Regions from separate parts of the Nocardioides salsibiostraticola genome, predicted to be linked through region 1. Evidence: riboswitches for the same ligand, from Rfam matches in the RefSeq annotation. Region 1 holds a riboswitch; the other holds the start of a gene.
What was found. A riboswitch is a leader RNA that binds a small molecule or an ion and turns the genes downstream of it on or off. The one in region 1 is predicted to bind cobalamin.
Positions count from the first base shown of each region.

Region 2: another riboswitch for cobalamin. It lies ahead of ACYVLV_RS14055 (ribonucleoside-diphosphate reductase subunit alpha); the one in region 1 lies ahead of ACYVLV_RS08715 (prenyltransferase/squalene oxidase repeat-containing protein).

Region 1 covers NZ_BAAGQD010000014.1:272,765-277,038, reverse strand. Annotated here, with positions in the region: gene ACYVLV_RS08720 (hypothetical protein) at 1-140, opposite strand, end outside; gene ACYVLV_RS08715 (prenyltransferase/squalene oxidase repeat-containing protein) at 143-1,747, opposite strand; cobalamin riboswitch at 1,826-2,002, opposite strand; gene gatB (Asp-tRNA(Asn)/Glu-tRNA(Gln) amidotransferase subunit GatB) at 2,098-3,609, opposite strand; gene gatA (Asp-tRNA(Asn)/Glu-tRNA(Gln) amidotransferase subunit GatA) at 3,609-4,274, opposite strand, start outside.
Region 2 covers NZ_BAAGQD010000025.1:367,888-372,161, reverse strand. Annotated here, with positions in the region: gene paaK (phenylacetate--CoA ligase PaaK) at 175-1,470, opposite strand; cobalamin riboswitch at 1,597-1,836, shown strand; gene ACYVLV_RS14055 (ribonucleoside-diphosphate reductase subunit alpha) at 1,976-4,274, shown strand, end outside.

The DNA.
Region 1 (4,274 bases):
TAGTCCACGACCACGGTAACCCCGGAGGAGCCACCGCACGCGGCGGCCTGTGCCGGAGCAGGGGTGACGCCGACCCCCGCCGCCGCGGCCAGGAGGCCAGCGGCGGCGAGAGCCAGCGGTCGTACCGAGAGACCGAGCATGGTCAGCGGGTGACCTTGAAGCCGTCGAAGCCCTTGCGGTTGAAGAACTGGCCGATCACCTTCACGCGGGTGCGTCCGGTCTTCGTGCTCGCCTCGAAGCGGGTGAAGAACTTGCCCTTGGCGTTGGCCTTGCCCTTGGCGATGCGCTTGCCCTCGAAGAACACGCGGACCTTCTCGCCGCGCTCGAGGCCCCGCACGGACACGAACTGCTTGTCCCCACGCTTGACCTTGAACTTCGTGCGGACGTCGAAGCGGGTGCGGTCGAGCCAGCTGATGCGCTCGGTGGCCACGCCGGGACCGGTGGTGGCGCCGTAGTTCGCCTTGCCGGCCTGGTCCTCGCTGACCTTGATCTTCAACTGCGAACCGGTGCCGACCACCGGCTGGGCGGCGTTGACGTCACCGAAGCAGACGGTCTCGCCGGCTGAAACGCCGTTGAGCCGCAGCGTGCGGGTCTTGCCCACCCGACCAAACGCCGGGGCCTGCCCGAAGGAGACCGTCGGCTTCGCCGCGGACTCGAAGAGCAGGCCGGGGACGGCCTGGGCGGAGGCGCGACGGAACTGGTCGCGGTTCGAGGAGGTGATGCCATCGGTGGAGGCTGCGTCGAACGCGGCCTGGTCGTAGGCGATGGCGCCGATCTCGTCGGCCAGCTCGGTGCCGGCTTCATCGGCGCCGACCTGCAGGTCGCGCACCCATCCCGCGGCTCGGTTGGACGCAACGACCTCACAGACCGAGCCGAGAGCCGTGGCGGCCAGGCCGGTGCTGTTGGTGTTGGGCGACGAGGTGAGCTCGTCTCCACCGAAGGCGCCGTTGCCCTGCTGGACACTCTTCAGCCAGGCCACGCCCTGGGCGATGGCCGCTCGGGCCGCCGCGTCGTCGGGCCGCGCCTGGAGGGAGAGGATCGCCAGCGCGGTCGTGTCGGTGCTGGCGTTGGGATCAGTCGCTCCGTCGCAGGTCTGGTCCTCGGCGCCGACGCCGGAGAAGTTGGTCCGGAAGAACCCGGCGGCACACTGCTGCTTGAGCAGGAAGGCGGTGGCGTCCGCGGCCCGGGCGCTGCCGGCCCGCGTGAGACCGGCGGCGGCGAAGGACTGGCCCAGGGTGTTCGCGTTGTCACCGAAGGAGCTGGTGTCCTGGATGCGGCCCAGGGTGGAGGTCTCGGTGCTGGTCTGCGCCTCGAGCCGGCTCACCAGGTTGCGGCCACCGAAGTCCGTGCCGACGGCGCCGGTGAGTTGCGCGAGCACCAGTGACTTGGCGACGGAACCCGCGTAGGTGCTGCCGGTGTCCCCGAAGGCCTCACCGGTGATGTATTCGTCGATGTTCGCCGCGACCGCGTCGCTGACATCGGAGGCCCGGTTCGCGTCGACGTTGGCGGAAACGGCCGCGAAGGCCACGTCGATCGACAGGCCGTAGTCGGTGAAGTCGAACTGATCGTTGAAGATCAGGTCGTTCTCGTCGAGTTGGCCGACCAACCAGTTGCTCCCCGAGGAGCCGGACGGGGTGGGGTCGGCGTACGACGGGGTGGTGCCGGCAGCGAGGGCCGAGAGGGCCAGCGCCGGGACGGCGACCGCGGCCACGAGCCGACGGCGTCCGGTGAGAGAGGGGGTGTTCATGTTTCCTTCCCGCTGCACCAGCGGGAAGCACCCGACCGGTGTCGGGTTCGCCACCCGCTGTTTTCCACGACAGCGATGTGATCAGGACGCGTCGCGGCAGGTGCTCCGGCTCGTCGATCCTCGCGTCCCCCGGGGGGCTCGAGCGATCGACCTACGGTTGCGGGACAGCGCCGGATTCGGACCGGCTTCCCCCGCTGCGAGCGTATTGAATGATTTCGCCGCAGCGTACTACCTGCCGATGCTCCTCCACACCATCACGTGCAGTCGTCAATCTCACGCCGAGTCGGCGCTAAACGTGCAAAACGCGCCGACTGGGCGTCGTATGCGCGTCAACTTGCGCCGACTCGGCGTCAGGTGAGCTTCTCGAGGATCAGTTCGCGGACCCGGCCGGCGTCGGCCTGGCCGCGCATCTCCTTCATGACCGCACCGATCAGGGCGCCAGCAGCAGCGACCTTGCCGTCGCGGATCTTGTCGGCGACATCGGGGTTCGCCGCAATGGCGTTGTCCACGGCCGCACCCAGAGCGCCGTCGTCGGAGACGATCGCCAGGGTGCGGGCCGCCACGACCTCGTCGGGGGTGCCCTCCCCGGCGACGATGCCGTCGAAGACCTGGCGGGCCAACTTGTCGTTCAGGGATCCCTCGTCGACCAGGGCCTGGACGCGTGCGACGTCGGCGGGGCTGACGCCCAACTCGGCGATCTCGACGCCGGAATCGTTCGCCCGGCGGGCCATGTCGGAGAGCCACCACTTGCGGGCCGCCTGGGGGGACGCACCCTCGGCGATGGTCGCCTCCACCAGACCCAGTGCGCCGGCGCCCACGGTGTCGCGCATCTCGAGGTCGGAGAACCCCCAGTCGGACTGCAGGCGGGCGCGCCGCTCGGTCGGGTTCTCCGGCAGCGTGCCGCGCAACTCCTCGACCCATTCGCGGGACGGAGCGACGGGGACCAGGTCCGGTTCGGGGAAGTAGCGGTAGTCCTCGGCGTCGGACTTCTCGCGACCACTGCGGGTGGTGCCGGTGTCCTCCTGCCAGTGACGGGTCTCCTGCAGGATCGAGCCGCCGTCCTGCAGGATCGCCGCGTGCCGCTCCATCTCGTAGCGCACCGCGCGCTCGACCGAACGCAGCGAGTTGACGTTCTTGGTCTCGGTGCGGGTGCCCAGGGTTCCGGTGTCGATGGGGGCCAGCGAGAGGTTCACGTCGCAGCGCATCGAACCCTGCTCCATGCGGGCGTCCGAGACGCCTAGGGCGAGGATCAGGTCACGCAGTTGCGCGACGTACGCCTTGGCGATCAGGGGGGCGAGTTCGCGGCTGCCCATGATCGGCTTGGTGACGATCTCGATCAGCGGGATGCCCGCCCGGTTGTAGTCGACCAGCGAGTAGTCGGCGCCGTGGATGCGCCCGGTCGCGCCCCCGACGTGCAGGGACTTGCCGGTGTCCTCCTCCATGTGGGCGCGTTCGATCTCCACCCGGTGGATGGCGGTGCCGCCGTCGGGCAGGGGGACGGTGACGTCCATGAAGCCCTCGAAGGCGATCGGCTCGTCGTACTGGCTGGTCTGGAAGTTCTTCGGCATGTCGGGGTAGAAGTAGTTCTTCCGTGCGAACCGGCACCACTCGGCGATCTCGCAGTTCAGCGCGAGACCGATCCGGATCGCCGATTCAACGGCTATGCGGTTCACGACCGGCATAGCGCCCGGCAGCCCCAGACACACCGGGCAGACCTGGGTGTTGGGCTCGGCGCCGAACTCCCCCGAGCAGCCACAGAACATCTTGGAGTTGGTGTTCAACTCGACGTGGACCTCCAGCCCCAACGCGGGGTCGAAGGCCTCCAGGACGTCGTCGAAGGGGACGAGGGCGACCTCGGTCATCAGTGGGCTCCCGTCGTGGAGTCGGCAAGCAGAGGGGCACGGTCCAGGAGCGGGCCGCCCCAGGCGTCGTTCAGCATCGTCTCCACGGCGGCGCCGACCCGGTAGACGCGGTCGTCGGCCATCGTGGGGGCCAGGATCTGGAGCCCGGTGGGCAACCCGTCCTCCTCGGCGAGACCGTTGGGGATCGAGATCCCCGGCACCCCGGCGAGGTTGGCCGGGATGGTGGCGAGGTCGTTGAGGTACATCGCGATCGGATCGTCGAGCTTCTCCCCCAACTTGAACGCCGTCGTGGGCGCGGTCGGAGAGATCAGGACGTCGGCCGAGCCGAACGCGGCGTCGAAGTCGCGCGCGATCAACGTGCGCACCTTCTGGGCCTGTCCGTAGTAGGCGTCGTAGTAGCCACTGGACAGCGCGTAGGTGCCCAGGATGATCCTGCGCTTGACCTCGTCGCCGAACCCGGCGTCGCGGGTGGCCCGCATGACCTGTTCCGCGGACGGGGAGTCCACGCCTTCGGGCAGCACGCGCAGCCCGTAGCGCATGGCGTCGAACTTCGCGAGGTTGCTGGAGGCCTCGGCCGGCAGGATCAGGTAGTAGGCGGCCAGGGCGTGCACGAAGTTCGGGCAGGAGACCTCGACGACCTCGGCGCCGGCCGAGATCATGAGTTC
Region 2 (4,274 bases), on a different contig from region 1:
CAGATGTGGGCCGTCTGTTGCGGCGCCGTCCGTAATGTTCTCTTTGTCAGCAGCGATTGGGGGATAGCCGCTGACAGAGTCGGACTGGCCGCAAATCTGGGGGGATTGCGGATGTCTTGCTCCAGCCGGGCCCGGTCGATGCGTGTCAACGCCTCGAGCGGGCCCTGCTGCGATTCAACGTAGGGGTCGCTCGTCGACGATCCGTCGCATCTTCCCCATCGACCGTTCGATCCCGTCCGGCGCCAAGACCTCGACACCGATGCTCACCCCGATGGTGCTCTTGACCAGGTGTCGCAACTCGGCCGCGGCCCGATCCGTAGCGCCCGGCTCCGCGTCGCCGCGTCTCTCGACCCGGACGATCATCTCGTCGAGCGTCCCGGGTCGGACCAGGACGCACTGGAAGTGCGGGGCCAGGGCGGGGACGCCGAGCAGGAGCTCCTCGATCTGGGTCGGGAACAGATTGACCCCCCGCAGGATGATCATGTCGTCGGTGCGACCGGTGACCTTCTCCATCCGGCGCATCGGCCGAGCGGTGCCGGGAAGCAGTCGGGTCAGGTCCCGGGTGCGGTAGCGGATCACGGGCATCGCCTGCTTGGTCAGGGAGGTGAACACCAACTCGCCCTCCTCCCCGTCGGGCAGCACCTCCCCGCTCAACGGGTCGATGATCTCGGGGTAGAAGTGGTCCTCCCAGATGTGCAGACCGTCCTTGGTCTCCACGACCTCCTGGGCGACTCCTGGCCCCATCACCTCGGAGAGTCCGTAGATGTCGACGGCATCGATGCCGAGGGTCTGCTCCAGTTCGGTGCGCATCTGATCGGTCCAGGGCTCGGCACCGAAGACGCCTATCTCCAACGAAGTCGAGCGCGGGTCGATCCCCTGGCGACGCATCTCATCGACTATCGCGAGCAGGTAGGAGGGCGTCACCGTGATGACGCGGGGACGGAAGTCCATGATCAGGCGGACCTGGCGCTCGGTCATCCCACCGGAGACCGGGACGACGGTGCACCCGAGTCGCTCAGCTCCGGCGTGGACACCGAGACCGCCGGTGAACAGCCCGTAGCCGTAGGCGTTGTGCAACAGGTCTCCGGGCCGGGCACCGGCCGCGCGGAGGCTGCGGGCCATGACGGTGGCCCAGACGTCGAGGTCCTCGGCGGTGTAGCCGACCACCGTCGGGGTCCCGGTGGTTCCGGAGGAGGAGTGCAACCGCGCGATCTCCTCCCGCGGCACCGCGAACATCCCGAAGGGATAGTTCTCGCGTAGATCCGCCTTCGTGGTGAACGGGAGTCGTGCGAGGTCCGACAGATCGGTCAGGTCGTCAGGATGCACGCCGACCGCGTCGAACGACGCCCGGTAGTGGGGAACGTTCTCGTAGGCGTGTCGAACCGACCACTGGAGCCGCTGCCACTGCAGTGTCCTGAGTTCGTCGACCGAGGCGTTCTCGATGTCCTCGCCCTGCGTCACCTCATGCATGCGCTCACTTGATCAGAACCAGCGGCGGGCAACAAGGGGGCAGCACGATTCGACCTACTGCACCACTCTCGGCAAGCGACACGCCACCACTAGATGTGGTCCCACACTTCACCTCGATCCCTACATATGGTGCTGAATGCAGCTGGTTCGTGGCGTCAACCCAGGCGTCACGTGGCAACAGGGAACCCGGTGAGAGACCGGGACTGCCCCGCAGCGGTGAGTGGGAACGACAGTCGTCAACAGCACTGAGCAACTCCCGGAGAACCCCGGAACGCTTGGGAAGCGGCGGCCAGTAGGAGTCCGCGTCGGGAGACCGACCACGACAGGCCCGCGAGTCCGAAGACCTGCCAGCGCACCGTACCCACCCCGGGTGCGGTGGTCGAAGGCCTCGTGGGACGGCCGACGCCTCGTACGACGCGCGCCGGAGAAACCGTCAGCGTCGTCCTCGACGTCACCCTCCTCGCGGCACTCCGACCGGTCCACGACCGAACTCGCGAGGAGAGACATGACGGTCACAGAGAATCCCCGACGCACCACGATGGGCGTCCGCAAACGCAACGGCGACACCGAATCAGTCGACGTGAACAAGATCGTCCGGGCGGTCGACCGCGTCAGCGGCGACCTGGCCGACGTCGACCCGATGCGCGTCGCCACCCGCACCATCAGCGGCCTCTACGACGGCGCCACCACCGCCGAACTGGACCGGCTCTCCATCCAGACCTCCGCAGAGATGATCGGCGAGGAGCCGCAGTACTCCCGCCTCGCGGCCCGCCTGTTGGCCGGGTACATCGAGAAGGAGGTCCGCAACCAGGGGGTGATGTCCTTCAGCCAATCGGTGGCCCTCGGTCACGCCGAGGGTCTGATCGGTGACGACACCGCCCGCTTCGTCAAGGACAACGCCCGCAAGCTCGACTTCGCCATCGACCACGAGGCCGACCATCGCTTCGAGTACTTCGGCTTGCGCACCGTCTACGACCGTTACCTCCTGCGGCACCCGACCTCCCGGTTGGTCGTGGAGACGCCGCAGTACTTCCTGCTCCGGGTGGCCTCCGGTTTGGCCCAGAGCCCGTCGGAGGCGGTCGAGTTCTACCGGCTGATGTCGTCCCTGGCCTATCTGCCCAGCAGCCCGACGTTGTTCAACTCCGGGACCCGGCATACCCAGATGTCCTCCTGCTACCTCATCGACTCCCCGGTGGACGACCTCGAGTCGATCTATTCGCGCTACACCCAGGTGGCGAAGCTGTCGAAGTTCGCCGGCGGCATCGGCATCGCGTTCTCCCGGGTGCGCTCCCGCGGTGCGTTGATCCGGGGCACGAACGGTCAGTCCAACGGGATCGTGCCGTTCCTGCGCACGCTGGACGCCTCGGTGGCCGCGGTCAACCAGGGCGGACGGCGCAAGGGTGCCGCCTGTGTCTACCTCGAGCCGTGGCACCCGGATGTCGAGGAGTTCCTGGAGTTGCGGGACAACACCGGTGAGGACGCCCGCCGCACCCACAACCTGAATCTGGCGCACTGGATCCCCGACGAGTTCATGCGTCGGGTCGAGGCGGACCAGGTGTGGTCCCTCATCGACCCCGATCAGGCCCCCGAGCTGCCCGACCTGTGGGGGGCCGCGTTCGACGAGGCCTACCGACGGGCCGAGGCGGAGGGGCGCTACGTCCGTCAGGTTCAGGCCCGCGATCTCTACAGCAGGATGATGCGCACCCTGGCCCAGACCGGAAACGGGTGGATGACCTTCAAGGACGCCTCCAACCGGACCTGCAACCAAACCCGCGACACCCCCGGCGGCCCGGTGGTGCACCTGTCCAACCTGTGCACCGAGATCGTCGAGGTCTCCTCCAACGATGAGACTGCCGTGTGCAACCTGGGGTCGATCAACCTGGCCCAACACCTCACCCGCGACGGGGATCACCACGACATCGATTGGGACAAACTCCGCGAAACCGTGCGGACCGCGGTGCCGTTCCTGGATCGCGTCATCGACATCAACTTCTACCCCAGCGCCGAGTCGGCCGCCTCCAACCCTCGGTGGCGACCCATCGGGCTGGGCCTGATGGGTCTTCAGGACGCATTCTTCGCGCTCGCTCTGCCCTTCGACTCCCCCGCGGCGCGGGAGTTGTCCACCCGGATCTCGGAGGAGATCTACCTGACCGCCCTGGAGGTGTCCTGCGACCTCGCCGGGAAGCACGGGCCGCATCCGGCGTACGCCGAGACCAGGGCGGCCGGGGGCGACCTGCAACCCGACCTGTGGGGGGTCACCGGCCACCAGGAGGCGCGGTGGACAGCGGTACGCGCCGCGGTCGCCGAGCACGGGTTACGCAACTCGCTGCTCATCGCCATCGCCCCGACGGCCACGATCGCCTCCATCGCCGGGTGCTACGAGTGCATCGAGCCCCAGGTCTCCAACCTGTTCAAACGCGAGACGCTGTCCGGTGAGTTCCTGCAGGTCAACGCGGCTCTGACCCGTGAGCTCAAGGCTCGCGGGCTGTGGACCGCCGAGGTCCGGGAGGCCATCAAGAGGGCCGAGGGGTCGGTGCAGGGCGTCGTGGCCATCCCCGAGGACATCCGCGCCCTGTTCCGCACCGCCTGGGAGCTGCCGCAACGGGCGCTGGTCGACATGGCCGCCGATCGCGCGGCGTACATCGATCAGAGTCAGTCCCTCAACCTGTTCATCGCCGGGCCCTCCATCGGGAAGCTCTCCTCGATGTATCTGCACGCCTGGAAGTCCGGGTTGAAAACGACCTACTACCTGCGGTCCCGCCCTGCGACCCGGATCCAACAGACCACCACATCGGTTCGCGAGA